One region of the Dietzia sp. 2505 genome, then DNA from elsewhere that is predicted to be linked to it. Evidence: predicted binding sites of a transcription regulator. Region 1 holds the regulator's gene; the other holds the start of a gene.
What was found. Region 1 encodes LexA, which represses DNA repair genes until DNA is damaged. Its sites were predicted from a motif close to CGAACANNTGTTCG; they were not measured.

Region 1 (12,044 bases):
CGAGGTCTCCGGTCGCACCTTCCCCGTGGAGATCCGGTACCGGCCGCTCCAGGCCGACCACGCGGACCGCACCATCGACCTCGACCCCCTGGACGCCCTCGCCGATGCGGTCGGCGAGCTCCTGGCCGAGGGGGACGGTGACGTACTCGTCTTCCTCTCCGGGGAGCGCGAGATCCGCGACGCCGAAGAGGTGCTCCGGGGGCGGAGGTTCAGGAGCACCGAGATCTTCCCGCTCTTCGCCCGGCTCACCGCCGCCGAGCAGCAACGGGCGTTCCGTCAGCACTCGACACGGCGCGTGGTCCTGTCGACCAACATCGCGGAGACCTCGGTGACGGTCCCGGGGATCCGCTACGTCGTGGACACCGGCCTCGCCCGGATCTCCCGCTATTCGACCCGCACCAAGGTCCAGCGGCTGCCGATCGAACCGATCTCACAGGCTTCCGCCGCACAGCGCGCCGGCCGCTGCGGCCGCGTGGCCGACGGCATCTGCATCCGCCTGTACTCGGAGGGCGACTTCGATTCCCGGCCGGAGTTCACCGACCCGGAGATCCTCCGCACCAACCTGGCGTCGGTCATCCTGTCGATGGCCGACCTCGACCTGGGGGCCGTGGACGACTTCCCGTTTGTCGAACCGCCCGACCGCAAGGCCGTCCGAGACGGCATGACGTTGCTCACCGAGCTGGGGGCGCTCCGGTTCGACCACGACGAGCGGCCCCACCTGACCAGGGTGGGCCGCGACATGGCGTCCCTCCCCCTCGACCCGCGCCTGGCGCGGATGGTGGTGGAGGGCCACCGAAACGGCGCTCTGGGGGATGTCCTGGTGGTGGTCGCGGCCCTGACGGTGCAAGATGTCCGCGAGCGGCCCGCAGAGGAGCGCGACAAGGCGGACCAGCTCCACCGACGCTTCGCCGACAAGTCCTCCGACTTCCTGGGTTACCTCAACCTGTGGCGCTACCTCACCGAACAGCGCCGCGAGCTCTCCGGAAGCGCGTTCCGCAAGATGTGCAAGGCCGAGTACCTGCACTGGCTGCGGATCCGTGAATGGCAGGACCTCACCGCGCAGTTGACCAGCATGTGCCGCGAGCGGGGCTGGCACCCGCCGTCCGGCCACGCCGCGGAGGACGACCTCCACAAGGCGATCCTGTCCGGACTGCTCACCAACGTCGGGATGAAGGACGAGGAGACCAGGGAGTTCCGCGGCACCCGCGGTATCCGCTTCCAGGTGTTCCCCGGTTCCGATCTCGCCCGCAAGCCGCCGCGCTGGATCATGGCCTCCGAGTTGGTCGAGACCTCCAGACTGTGGGCCCGGGACGTCGCGCGCATCGACCCGGTGTGGATCGAACAACTCGGGGGGCACCTCGTCCGCACCCAGTACTCCGAGCCGCACTGGTCCGACGCCCAGGGAGCGGCGATGGCCTATGAGAAGGTGCTGCTCCTGGGGCTGCCCGTGGTCGAGGCGCGCCGCATCCTCCTCTCCCGGGTCGACGCACCGCTCGCGCGGGAGATGCTCGTCCGGCACGGGATCGTCGAGGGACGATGGACCACCCGCATCCCGGTGATCATGGAGAACGCGGTGGCCGTGGAGCAGGCTCGGGAACTGGAGACCCGCAGCAGGCGCCGCGACCTCGTCATCGACGACGACGCCCTGGTCGGGTTCTATCTCGACCGGCTCCCCGCGGACATCACCTCCGGTCGCCACCTGGAATCGTGGTGGCGGAAGCAGGGCCGGGAGGATCCGGACCACCTGCGTCTTCGCCCCGAGCAGATCCGCACGTCGGACACCGCTCCGGCCGCATCCGAGTTCCCGCCGATCTGGCGTCAGGGAGAGCGGACATTCGAGCTCAGATACTCATTCGACCCGGGGGTCGACTCCGACGGGATCACAGTGCGGATCCCTCTCCCCCAGTTGTCCTCGGTCGCGACGTCCGGCTTCGAGTGGCTCGTACCGGGCCTGCGTGAGGAGCTGTACACGGAGATGCTCCGGACGCTCCCCAAGTACCTGAGACGTCTGTGCTCCCCGCCCGCCGAGTACGCCGCGCTACTGGCCGGCGACCTCACCCCGCGGTCGGCACCGCTCCCGGTGGCGCTCGCCGCCGCGCTCTCGGCCCGCATCGGCACGACCGTCGAACCCCGCGAGTTCCACCCCGAACAGCTTCCCGACCACCTGCGCATGCGATTCGAGGTCGTGGACGGAGAGGAGGTCGTCGCGGCTGGTACGGACCTGGGGGCACTACGCAGTCAGTTGGTGGACAAGGTCCGTGCCACACTCAACTCCCGACTCGTTCCCGATGACGGACCTCATCGGGCGTGGACCGCGGACACGATAGGCGATCTGGCGCCCTCGATCACCGGCACGGTCGACGGTGTGGAGGTGACGGTCTACCCGGCGCTGCAGGTCCGCCCCGACGGCATCCACCGGATCGCGTGTGCGACCGAGGCAGAACGGCGAGCCGCGCAGACGACCGCGGTACTGACCCTGATCTCAGCGGACCTGATCTCGGCGGCATCGATAGTCCGGGGCCGTCCGGTCGAGCAACGCCTCGCGCTCACCCAGTATCCCCACGGGGGTGCCGATGGACTGGTCTCGGACGCGGCGCTGGCGGCGTGCGGCCGGCTGATCGCCGGACGGAAGGGAGTTCCGGTACTCACCGTGCGCGACTTCGACGAGTTGCTCGCGCGAGCCCGATCCGAGGCGCCGGCCGCCATCACGGCCTCGATCTCCGCCGCTCTTCCGGCACTGGTCGCCGCACAATCGGTCTCCGCCCGGCTGGACCAGGTACCACGCGATCTCGCAGACGACGTCCGGCCCGCTCTGGATTTCCTCGTGGGCAAGGGATTCCTCGCCCGCCACCCGGCGGAGGTTCTCCCTCAACTGGAGCGTCACGTGAGGGCGATCGACCTCAGGCTGGACCTGGCGGAGAAATCGCCGTCGAGGTACAGAGAGCTCGCCGCCCGGTTGGAGAAGTCGGAGGCCACTGTCGCGGAGGCGACGGCGGCGCTCCGCCGCCGACCGGGCGGGGCGCGGGCCTCCCGGGATCTCCGGTGGATGTTGGCCGAATACCGTGTCGGCCTCTTCGCGCAGTCTCTGGGAACCGCGCGCCCGGTCTCCGCCGAGAGGATCGAGAAGGCGGTGGCCGCAGCGCTCGCCCGCCGGACCGGGCGGTGAGCCCACACGAAGTGACCATTCGTGGGAGCAGCCAGTCACCGCACCGGTCACGAATCCCGACAGCTCTCTCCTCGCCGAGCCTGTGTCATTCGGTCCACCCGGTCAATCCTCGCCACTATGTACCGTTGCATCGCGACAGGGATCTGGTGCAGCAGCACACCGAGTGACAGCACGATCACCGCATTCCACCAGGCGCCCACGACGGCGACCGCGATGGCCACCAGCAGGTGGAGAACCGCGCCCACCCCGTGGGCGATAAGGCTCTGCGTAGCCTCCTTGCGGATCACCGCTAGGCCGGCTCGACCGCGAACCCCGCTGCCACGTCGCCCGAGGGCGCGGTTCCACCCCGCCCGATCCAGAGTGCGAAGTAAGCCAGGGATACCCAAAGACTCGCCACGGTCGATAGTCCGCTGCGTGGTCGCGGTCACCCACCGGGGGACCATCGATTGAGGCCAGTGGCCGGAGACGCCCAGGATGCCGACGACACCGACTGAGAACACCCACGCGAACGCGGGGTGATGCGGTCCGATGACCAGCCCCGCTGAACACGAACAGCACCAGGAGCAGGGCGCTCGGAACTACGCGAAGCATGGAACTGAGGCTAGGCGAACGCCGTGCCGCGGAATACCGCGTGGATAGTCCGCAGAGCCTGACGAGGTGAGACTCTCGGGTGCACTAGTGCGCGGCGTGACGTTCGCGAAGGGCGATGATCTCGCTCTCGAAGTCGGCAGCGGAACTGAACTGCTTGTATACCGAGGCGAACCGCAGATATGCGACCTCGTCGAGATCCTGCAGAGGGCCCAGGATCGCCAGTCCGATCTCGTGAGCGGGGACTTCAGATGCGCCGCCGGCCCGGACGGCGTCTTCGACCTGCTGGGCGAGCCGCCGGAGCGCGTCCTCGTCGACCGACCTCCCCTGGCACGCGCGGCGCACACCGCGGACTACTTTGTCGCGGCTGAAACGCTCGGTCACGCCGTTGCGTTTGAGAACGGTCAACAACGGGGTCTCCAGAGTGGTGAACCGGTGTCCGCAGTCGGGGCACTCGCGTCGACGCCGAATCGCCTGCCCTTCGTCGACCGACCGGGAGTCGATTACCCGTGAGTCCTCGTGGTGACATATGGGGCAGTACATTCCAGCTTCGCCATTCGTCGACCTGGTCCGAACCGGTCTGCCGGCCGGAGCCGACAGGGGTGCGGGGGCGACGGGCCGCCGTCCCGGGTTCATTCTAGGAGGCGACACCGAGGGTCACGCGTAGGCGGGCCCGCCCAGGAGTGCCAATGCCAGCAGCATCAGGATCCCGAAGACGATTCCGCAGACCACCAATGCCCATGTCGGCACATCGTCCACCACCGGCACACTCGACCTCGCCTCGCTACCGCATGCCCTGACACTTCCCGCGGACGCGGGGTTGACGAGCACTCGCCGCCCCGGCGCCACCGACCGCGTGGCCGGCTGACGCCGCCGGTCGAGCGTGCGGGTGACGGGGCGGAACTCGGCGTCAGGGCAGGGTCGCACCCTGGACGAGACGGGCCGGTCATGATCGGTCACGCAGACCTCCGTCCAGGGCACTGAGGGACGCGATCGTGGCTGCATCTCCATAACGGTCATGAGAACTCCCAACTCGATACGGTGTGCGAACATCGTTCGCACGTCCGTGTGCCTTGTTGTGCACATCTGTTCGAACCCGAACCTGACTAGAGTTGTATCACGCGGGTCCGACAGAGTCGACATTCACGGCGACATTTCTTCGAACACCTGTGTGGCGCTCACGCCCCACGGGCAGTAGGGTGTACACAGATGACGACGTCGAACACCCATTCGCTGAAGGGACCCCCACATGCCCAAGCCCGACTTCGAGGCCCTGACGACTCGCCAGAAGAGCGTTCTGTTGCACATCCACGACACGGTCAAGGACCGGGGTTATCCCCCCAGCATCCGCGAGATCGGTGACGCCGTCGGGCTGCAGTCGACCTCCTCCGTCGCCCACCAGTTGCGGACGCTGGAGAAGAAGGGCTTCCTGACCCGTGATCCGCACAAGCCGCGGGCGGTCGACGTCCACGGCGTCCCGGGGCAGCGGTCCCGGGGTCGACGTGCGCCCGCCCAGGAGGAGACGCGACCCAGCGGGGCCGTGGAACCCGTCTACGTCCCGGTCCTGGGGCGGATCGCGGCCGGCGGCCCGATCCTCGCCGAACAGGCGGTGGAAGAGGTCTTCCCCCTCCCCTCCGACCTGGTGGGTTCAGGGGACCTGTTCATGCTCAGAGTGGTCGGCGAGTCGATGATCGACGCCGCGATCTGTGACGGGGACTACGTGGTTGTGCGTCGTCAGAACGTCGCGGACAACGGCGAAATCGTGGCGGCGATGATCGACGGGGAGGCCACGGTCAAGACCTTCCGCAGGGATTCGAGTGGGGTGTGGCTCCTGCCCCACAATCCGTCGTTCAGTCCGATTCCGGGGGAGCACGCGACGATCCTCGGAAAGGTCGTCACGGTCTTCCGCAAGCTCTGAGCCAGCCGGAACCGGGTGTCGCCTGATCCGTCGAGAGGGTCAGGCGACACCGTCACGAGATCCGGGGACCCGATACTCCCCGAGCTCCCCCGCCACGGAGGACGGAAGCCGTGCAACGATCCTCGTGCCGTCCTTCGTGTGATCCTCGTCCACCACGGCGCCCTCCGCGTGGACACGGGAGACCACATCACCTCTGGTGAACGGGATCTCGAGAGTGACCTCCGTGTCCTCGGAGGCGATCACCCGCATTATTCGTTCGAGGAGCTCGTCGAAACCCTCCCCTGTCGCCGCCGAGACGAAGACCGCGTCCGGCAGTGCGTGGTGCAGTTCCGTCAACACCACCGGGTCAGCGACATCGACCTTGTTGATCACCACGAGTTCGCGCGGCCTCTCGGCCTTCTGCTCTTCCACGACGTCGTTGATGACAGTGCGGACGGCCTCGATCTGGCGCAGAGGGAAGGCGTCCGAACCGTCGACCACGTGCAGGAGGAGCTCGGAGTCGACGACCTCCTCCAACGTCGACCGGAACGCCTCGACGAGCTGGGTCGGGAGGTGTCGGACGAATCCGACGGTATCCGTGAAGACCACGACCCGCCCGTCGGGGAGCTCGGCACGCCGGGTGGTGGGGTCCAGTGTGGCGAACAGCGCGTTCTGGACCAGTACGCCGGCGCCGGTCAAGCGGTTGAGCAGGCTCGACTTCCCGGCGTTCGTGTACCCGGCGATCGCGATCGACGGCACAGGGGTGGCGCGACGCCGATGCCGCTTGGTGTCACGGGCCTGCTTCATGCCCTTGATCTCACGGCGCAGCCTCGCCGTGCGCTCCCTGATCCGGCGGCGGTCCGTCTCGATCTTGGTCTCACCGGGACCACGGAGTCCGACGCCTCCGTTGCTGCCGGCCCGGCCACCCGCCTGCCGGGAGAGCGCCTCACCCCAGCCGCGCAGGCGAGGGAGCATGTACTCCATCTGCGCCAGGGACACCTGGGCCTTGCCCTCACGACTGGTCGCGTGTTGGGCGAAGATGTCGAGGATCAACGCGGTGCGGTCGATCACCTTGACGTTGACGACCTTCTCGAGCGCGATGAGCTGACCCGGCGTGAGTTCTCCGTCGCAGATCACCGTGTCCGCGCCCGTCGCGAGGATCACGTCCTTCAGGGTCTTGGCCTTCCCCGAACCTATGTAGGTGGCGGGGTCCGGCTTGTCGCGGCGCTGGATCAGCGCGTCGCAGACCTCGGAGCCTGCGGTCTCGGCGAGCTGCGCCAACTCGGCCATCGCGGCCTCCGCCTGGGCGGCGGTACCCTCGGTCCAGACCCCGACAAGAACGACCCGCTCAAGGCGGAGTTGGCGGTACTCGGCGTCGTTGACGTCCTGGAGTTCGGTCGACAACCCGACGACCCGGCGCAGGGAGGAGCGCTCCTCGAGCTGGAATTCTCCGACCGAAGGGTCATGGTCTCGTGTGGCCCGGTCAGGGGCGGTGTCATCGATAGTCATTCACCGGCATCATCTCACAATTCCGGTCGGGACGCCTCCGTGCGGCGGACGGGTGCCGGACGCCGGTACCACCCTTCCGCGACGATCGCGGAGGGTCCCGTCAGCGTGGAACCGGCGCCGGTCAGGGTCACCGCGACCTCTCCCCCGGGGACGGACACCACCACGTCCCCGGTGGCCTCTCCGGCGTCAGCGAGGGCCGCGACGGCAGCGGCGACGATCCCGGTACCGCAGGACATCGTCTCCCCGGATCCTCGTTCATGGACGCGCATCGACACCCGTCCGTCGGCGAGCGGGGTCGCGATCTCCACGTTGACGCCGGCGGGAAAGAAGCCGGTGTCGAACACCGGCGCCTCGTGCACCGGCAGTTCGCGCAACTCGTCGACCCCCAGTCCCGGGACCACGCACGCGAGGTGGGGGTTACCCACGTCGACGGCGAGGCCGGCGTACACCCGGCCACCGAGTTCAACTGACGAGACCCCGAGAAGGCCGGGCTCACCCATGTCCACGCGGACCTCGGCGTGGTTCCCGTCATGGACCAGGACGTCGGCGGGCCGGGGACCTGATCGCGTGCCCACGGGGATCCGGCCGGCCCCGACCCTGCCGGTCGCCACCAGGGCGTGGGCGAACACCCTCACCCCGTTCCCGCACATCTCCGCGATCGATCCGTCTGCGTTCCGGTAGTCCATGAACCAGTCCGCGGGGTCGACGCCCTCCGGGAGGACGGCGAGGACACCCTGGTCGAGAAGTGCGCCGGCGGTGGCGATGCGCAACACGCCGTCGGCGCCGAGGCCGGCCCGTCTGTCGCAGACGGCCCGCACCAGTTCCTCGTCGAGGTGCACCTCTGCGTGGTCGTCGGGCAGGACCACGAAGTCATTGAGCGTTCCGTGCCCCTTGATAAAGGCGAGGCCGTCGAGAGCAGCGGTCGGAGGTGCGGGGGTCATGCCACCAGATCCTAGCCAACCCGACCGTCGTTCCACGCTGCGGAAAACCCGGATGATCCCTCGGCAGGGGGGCACTAGAGTCGGAGCTGAGAACGGTCCCTATCTGAGGAGAGCATCGATGTCCGAACGCATCACCGTCGGCGACGTCCAGGTCGACGAGGTCCTGTACGACTTCGTCAACACCCAGGCGATCCCGGGCACCGGGGTCGATCCCGACGCGTTCTGGGCGGGAGTCTCCGAGATCTTCACCGACCTGGCCCCGCGCAACCGCGAACTGCTCGGCATCCGCGACGATCTGCAGTCGAGGATCGACGCCTGGCACCACGAGAACCCCGCCCCGATCGACCCCGCCACCTACCGGGCGTTCCTGCAGGAGATCGGCTACCTGGTCCCGGAGCCGGACTCCGTCCAGGTCAGCACCCGGAACGTGGACGACGAGATCGCCACGGTCGCCGGCCCCCAGTTGGTCGTGCCGATCATGAACGCGCGTTTCGCGATCAACGCCGCCAACGCCCGGTGGGGTTCGTTGTACGACGCGCTGTACGGCACCGACGCGATCCCGGAGTCCGGCGGGGCCGAGCAGGGGTCGTCCTACAACAAGGTCCGCGGGGACCGCGTCATCGCCTGGGCCCGCGAGTTCCTCGACGACGCCGCGCCGCTCGACTCCGGCAGTCACGACGGCACCACCGGCTACACCGTGGTCGACGGCCGACTGCAGGTGACACTCGCCGACGGGGCGACCTCAGGCCTTGCCGACCCCGCACAGTTCGTCGGCTACCTCGGCGACGGCACCGCCCCGACCTCGGTCCTCCTGCGCAACAACGGCCTCCACGTGGAGATCCAGATCGACGCCGACTCACCGATCGGATCGACCGACACCGCCGGCGTCAAGGACGTGGTCCTGGAGTCCGCCGTCTCCACCATCATGGACTTCGAGGACTCCGTCGCCGCCGTCGACGCCGAGGACAAGACCCACGGCTACCGCAACTGGCTGGGCCTGATGAAGGGCGACCTCTCCGAGGAGATCAGCAAGGGCGACAAGACCTTCACCCGCGTCCTCCACGACGACCGGGTCTTCACCGCGCCCGACGGGTCCGGCGAAGTCCGGCTCCATGGCCGCTCGATGCTCTTCGTCCGCAATGTGGGGCATCTGATGACCACCCCCGCGGTCCTCGACGCGGAGGGGAACGAGTTGCCCGAGGGCATCCTGGACGCCCTGATCACCTCGCTTGCCGGCATTCACGGGATCGCCGCGGGCAACGAGCGCGGCAACAGCCGCACCGGGTCCATCTACATCGTCAAGCCCAAGCAGCACGGCCCGGCCGAGGTGGCCTTCACCACCGAGCTGTTCGGCCGGGTCGAGGCGCTCCTCGGGCTACCGGAGAACACCCTCAAGGTGGGCATCATGGACGAGGAGCGCCGCACCTCGGTCAACCTCGCCGCCTGCATCGCCGAGGCCACCGATCGGGTCGTCTTCATCAACACCGGTTTCCTCGACCGGACCGGGGACGAGATCCACACCTCCATGGAGGCCGGCCCGATGATCCGCAAGGGTGAGATGAAGTCCGCCCGCTGGATGACCGCCTACGAGGACTTCAACGTCGACACCGGCCTGGCCTGCGGTCTGCGCGGTCGCGCGCAGATCGGGAAGGGCATGTGGGCCAAGACCGACCTCATGGCCGAGATGCTCGCCGAGAAGATCGGGCAGCCGAGGGCCGGTGCCAACACCGCGTGGGTGCCGTCCCCGACCGGCGCGACCCTCCACGCGACCCACTACCACCGGGTCAACGTGATGTCCCGACAAGAGGAGCTCCTCGCCGGCGGACCGCGCGCGAGCGTCGACGACATCCTCAGCGTCCCCCTCGCGACTGACACGAACTGGACCGACGCCGAGAAGAAGGAGGAGGTCGACAACTCGTGCCAGACCATCCTCGGTTACGTCGTCCGGTGGGTCGAACAGGGCATCGGGGTCTCGAAGGTGCCGGACATCCACGACGTCAACCTGATGGAGGACCGCGCCACCCTGCGGATCTCCTCGCAGATGCTCGCCAACTGGATCCGTCACGACATCATCACGGCCGAGGACGTCGAGGACTCGCTGCGTCGGATGGCGGAGATCGTCGACCAGCAGAACGCCGGTGACGAGGCGTACCGGAACATGGCGCCGGACTTCGACTCGTCCATCGCCTGGCAGGCCGCCCGCGAGCTCATCCTCGAGGGCACCGGGCAGCCCTCGGGCTACACCGAGCCGATCCTGCACCGCCGCCGCCGCGAGTTCAAGGCCGCCAACGGACTGTAGGAGTCCGGCCTCCCCTAGAACCGAATCCGCTACCCACGTGCGGCATCCGCTACCCGTCGAAGGGTAGCGAATCCGGACGGTGGGTAGCGGATTCCGTCGTCCCTGGTACCGCCCGGCGTCTGACCCTGGTGCCGCCCGGCGTCAGGGGTGCAGGTCCGCGACGGCCGCCCTGAGGACACCGACGGCGGCGTCGCGGCGCTCCTCGGTGAACCTCGCCTCGGGCCCCGACGCGGACACCGCGACCGCGGCGTCCCCGACCCCCACCGTGATCGCGACACAGCGGACGCCCTCCTCCTGCTCCGACTCGTCGGTGGCGAACCCCACCCGGCGTATGTGGGCGAGCTCGTCGAGCAACCGGCCCGGGTCGACGATCGTGGCATCGGTGTACCCGGGCATGCCGGTCCGTTCCAGCATCGCGCGGACCTCGTCGTCGTCGTCCCGGGCGATCAACGCCTTCCCCACCGCCGTGCAGTGCACGTGCACCCGACGACCCACCTCGGTGAACATCCGCATCGAGTGCGGCGACGGGACCTGGGCGAGGTACACGACACCGTCCCCCTCACGAACGGCGAGGTTGGCGGTCTCGCCGGTCCCGTCGACCACGGCCGCGAGCACCGGCTGGACCCACGACCACGTGGCCCGCCCCGCGATCTCGCCGATCCGCTGCAACCGGGGGCCGAGCAGATAGTCGCGGCGCGCATCCCGGCGGAGGTGACCCGACTCGGCGAGGGTCCCGCACAGCCGGTGCACGGTGGCCGCGGCCAGCCCCGTGTCGGCGCACAACTCCCCGAGGGACGCGCGGCCGCCCCGGCGGGCCAACGAGTCGAGGAGTGCGAACGCCCGGTCGACCGACTGGACGCGGCCGCGGCCAGGGTTCGACGCGCTCATCGCGGAGCCTCACCGAGGAGTTCGAGTGCGGTCTCCACAGGGGTCCGTCCAAAGCGGGGCGTGCCGTCGACCCGGCGGGTGTCGGTGTCGATCCACCTGATGCGGTGATCACGCCCGAACCACGACCGCTGCCTGCGCACGTACCTGCGGGTGCCGATCACGGTGCGCTCCCGGGCGCGGGCCACCCCCTCGTCGTCGATCCTGAGCTCGTCGTCCATCTCGTCGAGAACCTGCGCGTACCCGATGGCGCGCCGGGCCGTCACGCCCTCGAGCAGTCCGAGCGCGACGAGCCCACGCACCTCGTCGATCAGCCCGTCGGCGAACATCCGCCCCGTGCGGGCGTCCAGTCGGTCATCGAGCTCGGGAAGCGCGCACCGCAGTCCCAGCAGCCGCGTGCCCCACCGAGGTGCGCCGATCGTCGGTCTCGAGGCGGAGAACGGCTGTCCGGTCAGCTCCACCACCTCCAGGGCCCGAACAGTCCGGCGGGGATCTGTCGGCAAGATCGTCCGAGCGGCCTCGGGATCCGCGCGGGCGAGCTCGGCGTGCAAAGCCTGGACCCCGATCTCCTCGAGGCGCCGTTCGTAGCGTGCCCTGACCAGGGGATCCGTGTCGGGGATGGACCAACCGTCGACCAGGGCCTGGATGTACATCATCGACCCGCCGCACAGGATCGGCACGAGACCTCGCCCCCGGATCTCTGCTATCTCGCGTTCGGCCTCACGACGGAAGTCGGCGACGCTCGCGGTCTCGGTCACC
Region 2 (12,044 bases), on a different contig from region 1:
CTCCACGATGCGGTCGCGCGCGGGCTCGGTGTCCGGGCCGGTGCCGGTGCCGGTGCCGGTGCCGGTGCCCGTATCGGTGTCGACGACGCGTGGCGCCACCGTGACAGGGCGGAACACCCCGACCCTCTGTACGGTTCCGGCGAGAATGCGCAGGAGGCCGAGGGCGACGGTCGACTTCCCGGTGTCACCCTCGGGGGCCGCCACGTACACGGCGGAGGACGACAGGGGCATGTCGGTCACCGGAGACGGAATCGTGGGAGCGTCGGACTCGGGCGGGAGAGTCTCGGATACGGGGGAATCGGGCACGAGGGCATTGTGACAGCGCGAGCGCGCCGGCACACCTCGTACACGCCATGCAGGCCCGCCGCGCGCCCCGACGTGCGGCCGCGCCAGCGAGATGCCGGGTGGGGCTGACGAGCTGCCGGGAGGGGACGGGTCAGACATCGGTGAGCCTGTCGACACCGGGCGGCAGCCATGTACAGCGCCCAGGCGACCCGGGGTCCGCGACGGTCGTCCACGCCGACGGGCCGTCGCCGACGAACGCGTGGTGGACGGGACACCCCAACGCCCCATTGGCGACGGTCGTGGATCCGCCACGCGACCACTCCCTCACGTGGTGGAACTGGCTCCTCCTGGCGGGTGACGTGCACCCCGGGAAGGTGCACCCTCCGTGCGCCGCGTAGAGGACCAGTCGCTGGATGGCGGAGGCCAGACGCCTGTCGGGGCGGGCGTCGACGTCGATCCGGTGAAGTTCCTCGCGACCGTCGCGCAACAGCGAGACGAACCACGGCAACGCCCCGGCCATCGAGACGGCCTGACGGACGCTGAGCTGGGTGCCGGAGTCGGTCTCCACCAGCGCGGTGGGTTCCTCGAGCTGTTCCGGCGTCACGCGCACGACGATGGTGGCGATCCCCTTGGGCCGGGCAGGGTCGACTGTCGACCCGAGTGCCCACTGGTGCACGAGTGCGTCGTGCGCCCGCTGCTCCGGGGTGCGCTCATCCGACCCGGGTTCGCAGGCCACGGCCCCTCCGGGTCCGCCGAAGTCGCACAGCGCACGCTCGACAAGAGCCCGGGCGCGAGGAGTCAGCATCATGGTCAGCGTGCTGGTGCCGTCGGGCCTGACCGCGCCCAGTCGGGCCGCCCGTTGCCGCTCCTGGTGGTCCTCCCGGCCCTTCCCCCGGTCGGGACACAGGGCGGCCATTCGGCGGGCTGCTTCCGCCCGCAACTGCGCCGGGGCGACCGTGCACGCGAACTCTGTCAACTCCTCGGCGAATCTGATCTTGGCCGCCCCGCCCATCGTCCCGGGCAGCCCGGCGACAGCCCTGGAGATGATCCGTTCGTGCTCGGCGGTGATCTCCCCGACCGCCGCCGCCCGCCCGGCCGGGGTGGCCTGCCTGCCGCCCGCCTCGATCCGCCCGTGTACGACGCCTCGGGCCAGGCCCAGTTTCTCCGCGAGCAACGCGGCGACACCCCCGGCGGAACGACCCTTCTGCCGGTGCAGGCCCGCCAGTTCGGCACTCGCGCGCGCTCCGGCGGCCTCCAGCCGACGGCCCACGATCTCGGCGCGTCCCACGGCGTCGACCAGCACCTCCGCGTCATGATCCGACCAGTTGACCTGGCACAGGCTCTCCACGGAGGCCTCGAGAAACGCGAGAACGTCAGCCAGCGTGGCCGTCTCCGGCCCCTGCCCCGGTGCGTCCCACACTCCCTGTTCCATGATCCGGACTATAGAACACACGTACGACACCGCCCGGCCGGCCGACTTGTTCGAGTGGAACGTCCTGTTGCGCGAACTGGCGGTAGCCGACTCCTCAAGGAACTGGCGGTAACCGACTTCTCCATCCGGTGGGGAGACATACTGACCGAGGCGAGCGGACTCCTCCCATCCGGCCGTCGGGCCAGGGCCTGGTTGACCGGCAATCGAGACAGGGCCTAGTTGTACTGACTACCTAGTCGACGACGACGAGGGCCAGCCCGAAGTCGCCGGCCGCATCGGTCCAGACCGCCTGACCGCCGAATCCGTGCCCCGCGAGCTCATCGATGAGCGCGTGTGGCTCGAACTTCCGGGCGATCTCGGTGCGGATCCCCTCACCGGCGGCCAGCGTGCGGCCCCGCCCGAGCGTCGGGAAGTCGATCCGCACGTCGCGCACCACGCGCAACCACATCTCGATCCGGCTCTCCCCGCCGTTCCACACGGCCTCGTGCCGGAAGTCGCGGCGGTCGAGGCCCGTGCACTCGACGGTTCGAGCGATCACGTCGAGCATGTTGAGGTTGAACTCGGCGGTGACCCCGGCGGCGTCGTCATAGGCCGCGACCAGTCGGTCCGGACTCTTGACCAGGTCGAATCCCACGGCCAGCCGGTCCCCCGGGGACATGATCCCGCGCAGCATCCGGAAGAACCCGGCGCGCTGTGACTCACTGAAGTTGCCGACGGTCCCGCCGAGGAACAACACCAGCCGTCCACCCGGCTCACCCGGCAGCGGCCCGTCGAGTGCGGTGATGTCACCGATGAGCGGGTCGATCCGCAGGCCCGGATACTCCTGCTCGAGCGCGCGGGCGGTCTCGAAGAGCATCTCGGTGCTGATGTCCAGGGGCACGAATCCCGCATCCGCGCGCCCGGCCGCCAGCACGTCGAGCAGCACCCGGGTCTTCTCACAGGTCCCGGCCCCGAGCTCGACCACCGTCGAGACCGCGCCCACGATGTCACCGGCGCGGGCCCGCAGGATCTCGGCCTCGGCCCGCGTGGGGTAGTACTCCGCCACCCGGGTGATCTGGTCGAACAGCAGGCTGCCCTTCTCGTCGTAGAACCAGCGCGGCGGCAGGGTGGGCGGGTCGGAGAAGAAGCCCTCGCGCAGGTCCGATTCCAGTGCGGCGGTGTCGGGATCGGTGGCCTTCGTCGTCGTCGTGGTCGTCGTCGGGTTCTCGGTGTCGGTCATCGGGCGAGCCTCAGTCCCGTCGCCGCCCACCGGGATGAGGCGGGGAAGAAGTTCCGGTAGGTGGGCCGCGTGTGGCCGGCCGGGGTGAGGGCGCTGCCGCCGCGCAGGACGTGCTGGTCGGACATGAACTTGCCGTTGTACTCGCCGGCGGCGCCCTCCTCGGTGACGAACCCCGGGTAGGGCAGGTACGCGCTGGAGGTCCATTCCCAGACGCCGCCGATGGTCCGCTCCGTGACGGGTCGCGGGTGACAGCGGTCAGGATCGAGCTCGTCGCGGATCCCCCAGCCGGCGGTGGCGACCTCCCACTCGAACTCGGTGGGCAGGCGGGCCCCAATCCACCGGGCGTACGCGTCGGCCTCGTAGAATGACACATGGCACACGGGTTCGGCGTCCACGATCGGACGGCGACCCGAGAGGGTGAAGGTGGTCCATTCGCCGTCGGCGGCAGGCGCCCCGGCGGTGCCCGCGGAGGCGCTCCCGGCGGCACCGTCCTCGCTCCTCCAGTACCCGGGCGCGTCCCAACCCTCGTCCTGCACGGCGGCCCACCCGTCGGAGAGCCACAGTTCAGGGCGGGCGTAGCCTCCGTCGGCCATGAACTCCTTCCAGTCGGCCACCGTGACCTGGCGGGTCGCCACCTGGCCGCCGGGGAGCCACACCCGGTGACGCGGCCGCTCGTTGTCGTAGGAGAAACCGCCGGAGGGCAGGTCCTCGTGGGAGGACCCGGAGCGGTCGGCCGGGTCCGGGGCGCCCACCCGGGCGACCCCCTCGACGACGTCGAGCCACTCCGTCTCCCCCGGCGTCGCGGCGACCGGGTCCGCGGACCGGTGCACGTAGACGGGGTCGGTCGGATTGTGTGAGAAGAGGTGTTTGGCGTCCATGAGCATCAGCTCCTGATGCTGCTGCTCGTGGTGGCAGCCCAGCTCGAGCAACTCCAGCCCCCGGTCGTCGACCCGGCCCGCCTCGAGCGCGGCCACCACCGCGTCGTCGACGCGTGCCCGGAAGTCACCGATCTCCGCCACCGACGGGCGGGTGATGAGCCCGCGCTGGGGCCGGGGTTGCCGCGGACCGACGGCCTCGTAATAGGAGTTGAACAGGAAGCGGAAGACCGGCTCGGGCGAGGAATAACCCGGCAGCCGACCCAGCACGAACTCCTCGAAGAACCACGTCGTGTGCGCCCGGTGCCAGGCCGCGGGACTGGCGGCGGTCATCGACTGCGGGATCTGGTCCTCGGCGCTCAGGCGGGAGGCCAGTAGGTCGGTGAGCCGGCGGACGCGCAGGAACTTCTCGACCGCGGCCCCGGCGCTGTGCCCCGGAACAGGTTGTGGCCCTTCGGTGGTGACATCTCCGACAGTCATGGGATCTCCCCGGGTTCGTGGTCGGCGGTCGGACTGCCGCCAGACTAACCACGGGGTGGTTCGGTGCCCACCGCTGTTCGGATGACCCGACTCCTAAATTCCAGCGCTCCAGCTCCCGGTGCTGCGGAACGGCACCGGCGCCGCGGCCGCGAGGTTGCGCCGCTCGTGCTCGAGGAGTCGGAGGCGGTACTCGGGACAGTTGCCCATCCCGCCGTCGGCGCGGATCACCCGGTGCACCGGGATCACGAACGGCACCGGCACGAGGGTGCACAACCGCCCCACCCGCCGGGCGTTGCGCGGCCGGCCCGCGTCCACGCTGATCTGCCCGTAGGTCGAGGTCTCGCCGTACGGGATGTGCTGGATCTCGCGGTAGGCCTCGCGGGAGAACTCGTCGTGCACGCCGGCGGCGGCCCAGTCCACCGGGATGTCGAACTGCCGCAGGCGGCCGGCGCAGTATGCCTCGAGCTGCTCCGCCACCCGGTCGAGGTACTCAGCGGCCGCGCCGGGCTCGGAACCGCGTACCTCGTCGTCGTCGCCCGATGAGTCCACAGCGAACCACGATGCGACGTCCTGATCCGGCCCCACCTGGTCCAGGCGCGCCAGGCCACGCGGGGTGGCCTCGGCGACCATACGGCCGGCGGCCGTGTCGAGCACCCGCACGGCCCTACCGGCGGTCTGGCGGGGAGATGCCACGCCTCACACCACGCTCGGCCGGTCCGGGTTGGTCACATCGGCGTCGGCGGAATCGAGGAGCGCGAACAGCGCGTCGGCGCCGTCGCGCGCGACGGCCGACATCTCGGCGGAGGTGATCGGCACGGCCTGCAGCCGGGTGAGCAGTGGTCCGGTGCCGTCCGGGCCGCCGGTCTCGTCGACCACCTGGAGGTCGGGCCACAGGAACGGCGGGGTCAGGACCAGGTGCTCGCAGCGCCGGCCGGAGTCGACGAGCCCCACCGCGCCCGGGATCACCGCGCCCGGTGCGACGTGGATGGACCCGGTGGCGACGGCCAGCGCGCACGCGTCCAGGACGTCGGCCATGGCGCGGTGTCCGGTGCGGCCGACGGTGACGAACTCACTGCGGATCTGCCGACCGTCGGGAGTGGTGACGTTGGTGGGAAGCTCCCGGGCGCCGACGGTGGCGTAGGTGGTGAACCCGGGCGCGGGGACGTTGTCGACGACGACGATGTCGCAGTGCCACTGAGTGGTCTGACCCTCCTCATCGGCTTCCGTCTCGTGCGGATAGCGCAGGACTCGCACCGATTCGGCCACGTCGAGGAGGCCCTCGAGGCCGGAGAGGTCAGCCTTGTCCGGGCCCGGGACGGTGCTCGCGCCGCTCACGCCAGGTCACGCAACCGCGGCTCGAGGTCGGTCTTGAACAGGTCCAGGAACCGCTTCTGGTCGTGGCCCGGCGCGTGGAACACCAGGTGGTTCAGTCCGGCATCGACGTACTGCTTGACCTGCGCCACCGCGTCGTCGGGGTCCGAGGCGACGATCCAGCGCTTGGCGACCTGCTCGATGGGCAACTCGTCGGCCAGGCGCTCCATCTCCCGCGGCGAGTCCACCGAGTGCTTCTGCTCGGGCGTCAACGAGAGCGGCGCCCAGAAGCGGCAGTTCTCCAGCGCAGCGGCCGGGTCGGGGTCGTAGCTGATCTTGATCTCGATCATCCGGTCGATCCGGGAGGAGTCGCGGTCGTTGATCCCGGCGCCCTCCTCCACCGCCGGCAGGAGCTTGTCGGTGTAGAGCTCCATACCCTTGCCCGAGGTGCAGATGAAACCGTCACCCACCCGGCCCGCGTACTTGGCCACCACGGGTCCACCGGCGGCGATGTAGACCGGCACCCCACCCTCGGGCACGTCGTAGAGGAACGCGTCCTTGGTGGTGTAGAAATCGCCGTCGAAATTGGTGGTCTCGCCGGTCCACAGCTCGCGCATGAGGCGGACCGACTCGCGCAGGCGGGCGAACCGCTCCTTGAACTCGGGCCACTCGCCCTGATGGCCGGTGGCGATCTCGTTGAGCGCCTCGCCGGTGCCCACGCCCAGGAAGATGCGACCCGGGTAGAGGCACGCCATGGTGGCGAAGGCCTGTGCCAGCACCGCCGGGTTGTAGCGGAACGTGGGCGTGAGCACGGAGGTGCCCAACTGCAGGCTCTCGGTGCGCTCCCCGACCGCTGTCATCCACGCCAGGGAGAACGGGGCGTGTCCGCCGTCGTGGCGCCACGGCTGGAAATGGTCCGAGACCGTGGCCGAATCCATGCCCGCCTGCTCCGCCAGGACCGCGTACTCGACCAGGTCGCGCGGGCCGAACTGCTCGGCCGAGGCCTTGTAGCCGAGCTTCAGTGCGGAGGTGGGGGGCATCGACGACTCCTCGTGGGTTGTGTGAGTGACTTCACCGACGCGGTGGTCGGGGCACTGCAACCGAGTATGCCAGCGCCATCGCCAGAGAGTTCCGGACTTGACAGCCGTGGGGTCTCAGCCTAGCGACCTCGCACTTCACGCCCGGACCACTGAGAACCCGTGGACATCTCCGTACTTCTCGCCAGGTACCACCTTCAGGTGAGTCGAAGTGTTTGTGGCGACGACTCCGCCACGGACGGCAAGCGAAGCGGTGGCGCTGGGCCGCCGTCAACCGGGAGACCGGGACGATCGTCTACATCCGTTGACACCCGATCCGACACGCCGAAACGAAACGTGAGATCCGCCACTCGCCGCAAGGAATGTAACGATTCGGCCACCGGCGACCATACTCTGGATGAAGCGGCGATCATGGCGGGCCAGCCCGTGCCGGAGCCCCCTCCTCCGGACCGATCGCCGAGTAGTGGCTTTCGGAGGAGCTATGCGGATTCGACACGCGGCCACCGCGCTGGTCGCCCTCGGTTCCGCTTCCGCCTGTGCGCTCGGCGCCACGGTGATCCTGCAGGACCGAGGGGACGATGCCCGCGAGTCGGCGCTACGCAGCTCCTCCTGGTCAGTGCAGGCCTCCACCGACTTCGGCACCACCTGGACCGCACCCATCTCCACCTACGGCGGGCACTTCCCCGTCCGCGTGGACACCGCCGCGCTCCGCAACCGTTCCGCGTACCAGCCCCTGACCCTGCGGACGAGCGTCGACTCCCGCTCGGAGGCCCACGTGTCGATCGGCAGGGGCGCGCTGGTGGAGGGTGACCCCACGACCGCCGCCGACGTCCGGATCCGGGCCGTCACCACCAGCGGTGGCGCCTGCGCCGCGCCCACGTTCAGCAGCGGCACGCCCAGCGTCCTGGCCGGTGACGCGACACTTCCGGAGCCGGTGGACGCCGTCACCGTCGACGAGCCCCTGGTGTTGCCGGCCGCGACCCGCACCACGCCGGGAGCACCCGTCACCGTGTGCCTGGAGCTGAGCATGGACTCGGCGTCCCCTGCGCCCGACTCGGTGCTGATGCTCGCCTGGCCCATCGAGATCACCCGCGCGGACGCCGGAACCTGACGGGGCCCTGACCTGACAGGGCCCCATCCTGACCGCCCTAACCTGACCGGGCCTCTCGCCGACGCGCGGCCATCCGGTACGCCTGCTCGTGCGCGGCCATGACCTTCCCCGGATCCGCGCCCTCGACGCGCGGCGGCGGCGACCTGGGTTCGTCGATGGCCGTGCGCACCGCCCAGGTCAACGTGCCGGGGTCGCGGGGGTCGTACACCTCGCCCGAGTGCTCGTCCGGGTCACAGCGGTCGAACCACTGCTCGCGGAGGAAGCCCACGGCCGGCAGCACGGGCGTCACCCCGAGGTCCCGGCACAGCTCCAGCCAGGTGGAATGCGTGGCGAAACGATACGGCAGCACACACACGTCCAGGGCGGCGAACTCGGCGAGCACGGGCCCCAGGTCGCGGGCCTCGTAGCGGATCAACCGCACCGACGCCCACCCGCCCTCCGCCGCGAGCTCGGCCACCAGGTGGTGCCCGCCGCTCTCCCGGTCCTCACCGCACGCGTCACGCCACGCCTGCGCTTCCACCACGATCCGCAGATGCGCGTTCCGGCGGCCGGTCGCCACGGGCGCCAACAGGTCCAGGAGCTCGGGCCCCTCGATGTTCTCACCCATCCGTTCCAACAGCACACCCACGACGGTGTCCCCTGGCGCCCGGAGGTGCTTGGACGCGCGGATGGCCGAGGAGATCTCGGCCTCGTCGAGCAACCGGGGATGCGGCACCACCATCGCCTCCACGCCCCACCTCACCCACAGTTCCCGCGCCGCGACCTCGGTGAGCGTGAGCACCTGTGCCGCCGCGCCGACCAGAGTCCCGGTGTACCCCCGGTGCGGTTCCGAGTCCTCGTGGGAGGGGTAGACGATGTCGTGCACGGTCAGCACCATCGGCACCCCGGCATGGGACAGGTGCTCGATGACGTCCCGGGCACTCTCCGGATCCAGGTAGTCGTACCCGAAGTGCACGTGCGCCACGTCCACGTGATCGAGGTCGCGGTCGGGGGCCGGGCCGTCATCCTTCACGTAGGTGCCCGGGTGGGATTCTCCGTTGACCACGCCCGGTCGCATCGGGACCATCTCCAGGTGGCCCGACGACGCCAGCCCCGTGATCCGGCGGACGGCCGGGTGCGCGGCGGGCAGCACCGCCACCCTCGTCCGGGACGCGCCGCCATGTGACCGCATAAAACTTAGTTTAGACCCCTACGCAAGTCCTCGATGAGGTCTCCGGCGAATTCCAGCCCCACCGAGAGGCGGACCACGTTGTCGGTGATGCCCACCGCGGCCCGCGCCTCCGGCTCCATGGACGCATGCGTGGTGGTGGCCGGATGGGTCACCAGGGACTTGGCGTCACCGAGATTGTTGGAGATGTCGATGACCCTCAGCGCGTTGAGGAGTGAGAAGCAACGCTGCTTGCCGCGGTCCACCTCGTCGTCGTCGAACTTCAGACCGAACGTCACGACCGACCCGCCGCCCGACATCTGCTCGGTGGCCAGGTCGTACTGCGGGTGCGAGGGCAGCATCGAGTACCGCACCCAGTCCACCGCGTCGTGCGACTCGAGGAACTGAGCCACCTCGAGCGCGTTGGCGGACATCCGCTCGACACGCAGGCTCATGGTCTCCAGGCCCTTGAGCAACACCCAGGCATTGAAGGCGCTCATACCGAACCCCGCATGACGCATCAGGTTCTGCACGGGTCCGGAGATGTACTCCTCCGGCCCCAGCACGGCCCCGCCCAGGACGCGGCCCTGGCCGTCGATGTGCTTGGTGGTGGAGTAGACCACGATGTCCGCGCCCAGCTCGAGCGGCTTCTGGTGCAGGACGGTGGCGAAGACGTTGTCCACCACCACCTGCGCGCCGGCCGCGTGCGCCAGCTCGCAGACCGCGCGCACGTCCACCAGCTCCTGCATGGGGTTGGAGGGGGTCTCGAAGAACACCGCGTCGGTCGGCTCGCTGAGCGCCTCTCGCCACTGGTCCAGGTCGGAGCCGTCCACGAACACCGTCTCCACGCCCCAGCGCGGAAGGATCTCGTTGCAGATCACGAAACACGAGCCGAACAGCGCGCGGGAGGCCACCAGCCGGGAGCCGTTGCCCAGCAGCGCGGCCAGCGAGACGAAGACCGCCGACATGCCGGAGCTGGTGGCGAAGCACGCCTCGGCGCCCTCGATCTGCCGCAGCCGCTCCTGGAACATCGCCACGGTCGGGTTCCCGTATCGGGAGTACACGAACCGCTGGAGGTCCCCGTTGAACGATGCCTCGGCCGCCTCCGCGGACTCGTAGACGTAGCCGGAGTTGAGGAACATCGGCTCGGCGGTCTCCTCGAAACCGGTGCGCATCTGCCCGGCCCGTACCCCCACGGTGTCGGGGTGGAGTCCGTCGGGGAGCTCGTTGTTTCTCATCCGCTGCTTTCTGGGTGTCGTCGGTGGTGCGGTGGCGGGCCGGGCCGGATCAGGACTGTCGCCAGGGCAGACCGGCGATCTTCCACCCGTTGACCGAACCGCGGTGGCCCGCCGCGTCCGGGTCTCCCTCGAACCCCTCGGCCACGTTGTAGGCGGGGCCCAGGCCGGCGGCGGTGGCAGCGCTCGCGGCGGCGGCCGACCGGTGCCCGCTGCGGCACAGGAACAGCACCGGTGTGTCGGCGTCCACGCCCGCCTGGCGGAGCTGCTCCAGGAAGCGGTGGTTGGGCTCGCCCGCCGAGGTCATCCACTCGATTCCCACCGCACGCCTGCCCAGCTCCGACAGGTCGGCGCCGCCGACCCACTGCCACTCGGCGCTCGTGCGCACGTCCACCAGGACGGCGGAGGGGTCGGAGGCGAGCAGATCCCACGCCTGTCGCGGCGCGAGGTCCCCGGCGTAATCGCTCATGGGCCCTGATTATGCTCCCCCGTCCACCAGTCCGCCCGGTCGAGGTCCGCCGGGCGCGCCCCCGTGCCATGATCGGGCCATGTCCCCCACCCCCTCCGCCGCCCCCGTCCGAGTGGCCGTCGTCGGTTCCGGGCCGGCGGGGGTCTACGCCTGCGAGGCCCTCCTGGCGTGGGCTGACCAGCACGGCAGAGACCTAGTTGTGGACTGCATCGACAAGCTGCCCGTGCCCTACGGCCTCCTGCGCCACGGAGTCGCCCCGGACCACCCTCGCATCAAGGGCATCGCCCGCACGCTGGAGTCGATCGTCACCGACCCGCGGATCCGCTTCCTCGGCAACGTCGAGTTCGGCCGTGACCTCACCCTGGACGACGTCCCCCGGCTCTACCACGCCGTCATCCTGGCCACCGGCGCCCTCGCCGACCGCGAACTGGGCATCCCCGGCGAACACCTCGAGGGCTCCTACGGGGCCACGCAGTTCGTCACCTGGTACGACGGCCACCCGGACGCCGACCGCACCTGGGCCCTGACCGCCGAGCGCGCCGCCGTGGTGGGCGTGGGCAACGTCGCGCTCGACATCGCGCGGATGCTGGTGCGCACGTCCGAGCAGCTCGAGGCCACCGACATCCCCGAGCACGTCCGCGAGGGCTTCGGCACCAGCGCCACCCGCGTCGTCACCGTAACCGGCCGCCGCGGCCCGGCCTACGCCAAGTTCACCCCTCTAGAGCTGCGGGAGATGGACAAGGTGGAGGGTGTCACCATCGTGGTGGATCCGGCCGACCTGGAGTACGACGACGAGGCGCGCGACCACCTGGAACACGATCGCCGGGCCGGGCAGGTCTGCGATCAGCTGGCCAAGTGGGCGTCCGCGCAGGCGGAGGCGGGTCACGAGTCCGCCGACGCGGCCGAGGCGGCCGCGATCGCCGCCGGCGGGCGGGTGGTGCGTTTCCGCTTCCACCGCAGTCCCGTGGAGATCCTGGGCCCCGACGGGTCCGTGACCGGCCTCCGGCTGGAGCGCACCGAGCCGGAAGGGACTCGGGTGCGAGCCACCGGCGAGTTCGAGGAGCTCGCCGTCGACGCCGTCTACCGCGCTGTCGGCTACCGCTCCGACGCCCTGGAGGGTGTGCCCTTCGACGACCGGACCGCCACCATCCCCAACGACGGCGGCCGGGTGCTCACCGAACCCGGTGGGGAGCCCGTGCAGGGGCTGTTCGTCGCCGGGTGGGTCAAGCGCGGGCCCACCGGCGTGATCGGCACCAACCGACACTGCGCGGTGGACACGGTGCACGCCCTCACCGACGACATCGAGGCCGGCACCCTCGTCGACCCCACCGACACCGACCCGCAGGCCGTCCGCGACCTGCTCGCCGAGCGCGGAGTGTCCGTGATCGACGGCGGCGGGTGGGCGGCGATCGACTCCCGCGAGCGCGCCCTGGGGCAGGAGGC

Region 2: a site for LexA is predicted at 1,730-1,743, ahead of ABIE38_RS18045 (HNH endonuclease signature motif containing protein). Genes of this name have one in related genera too.

The regions. Positions count from the first base shown of each region.
Region 1 is NZ_JBEPON010000002.1:295,278-307,321, forward strand. It holds gene hrpA (ATP-dependent RNA helicase HrpA) at 1-3,166, shown strand, start outside; gene ABIE38_RS05090 (glycosyl-4,4'-diaponeurosporenoate acyltransferase CrtO family protein) at 3,214-3,609, opposite strand; gene nrdR (transcriptional regulator NrdR) at 3,842-4,297, opposite strand; gene ABIE38_RS05100 (hypothetical protein) at 4,412-4,714, opposite strand; gene lexA (transcriptional repressor LexA) at 5,004-5,672, shown strand; gene hflX (GTPase HflX) at 5,712-7,160, opposite strand; gene dapF (diaminopimelate epimerase) at 7,175-8,101, opposite strand; gene ABIE38_RS05120 (malate synthase G) at 8,220-10,400, shown strand; gene ABIE38_RS05125 (IclR family transcriptional regulator) at 10,542-11,288, opposite strand; gene miaA (tRNA (adenosine(37)-N6)-dimethylallyltransferase MiaA) at 11,285-12,044, opposite strand, start outside.
Region 2 is NZ_JBEPON010000012.1:17,685-29,728, reverse strand. It holds gene ABIE38_RS18050 (AAA family ATPase) at 1-231, opposite strand, end outside; gene ABIE38_RS18045 (HNH endonuclease signature motif containing protein) at 437-1,717, opposite strand; gene egtD (L-histidine N(alpha)-methyltransferase) at 1,950-2,936, opposite strand; gene egtB (ergothioneine biosynthesis protein EgtB) at 2,933-4,291, opposite strand; gene ABIE38_RS18030 (methylated-DNA--[protein]-cysteine S-methyltransferase) at 4,385-4,984, opposite strand; gene ABIE38_RS18025 (suppressor of fused domain protein) at 4,988-5,626, opposite strand; gene fgd (glucose-6-phosphate dehydrogenase (coenzyme-F420)) at 5,623-6,642, opposite strand; gene ABIE38_RS18015 (hypothetical protein) at 7,121-7,750, shown strand; gene ABIE38_RS18010 (glycosyltransferase family protein) at 7,788-8,921, opposite strand; gene ABIE38_RS18005 (O-succinylhomoserine sulfhydrylase) at 8,927-10,135, opposite strand; gene ABIE38_RS18000 (rhodanese-like domain-containing protein) at 10,185-10,601, opposite strand; gene ABIE38_RS17995 (FAD-dependent oxidoreductase) at 10,681-12,044, shown strand, end outside.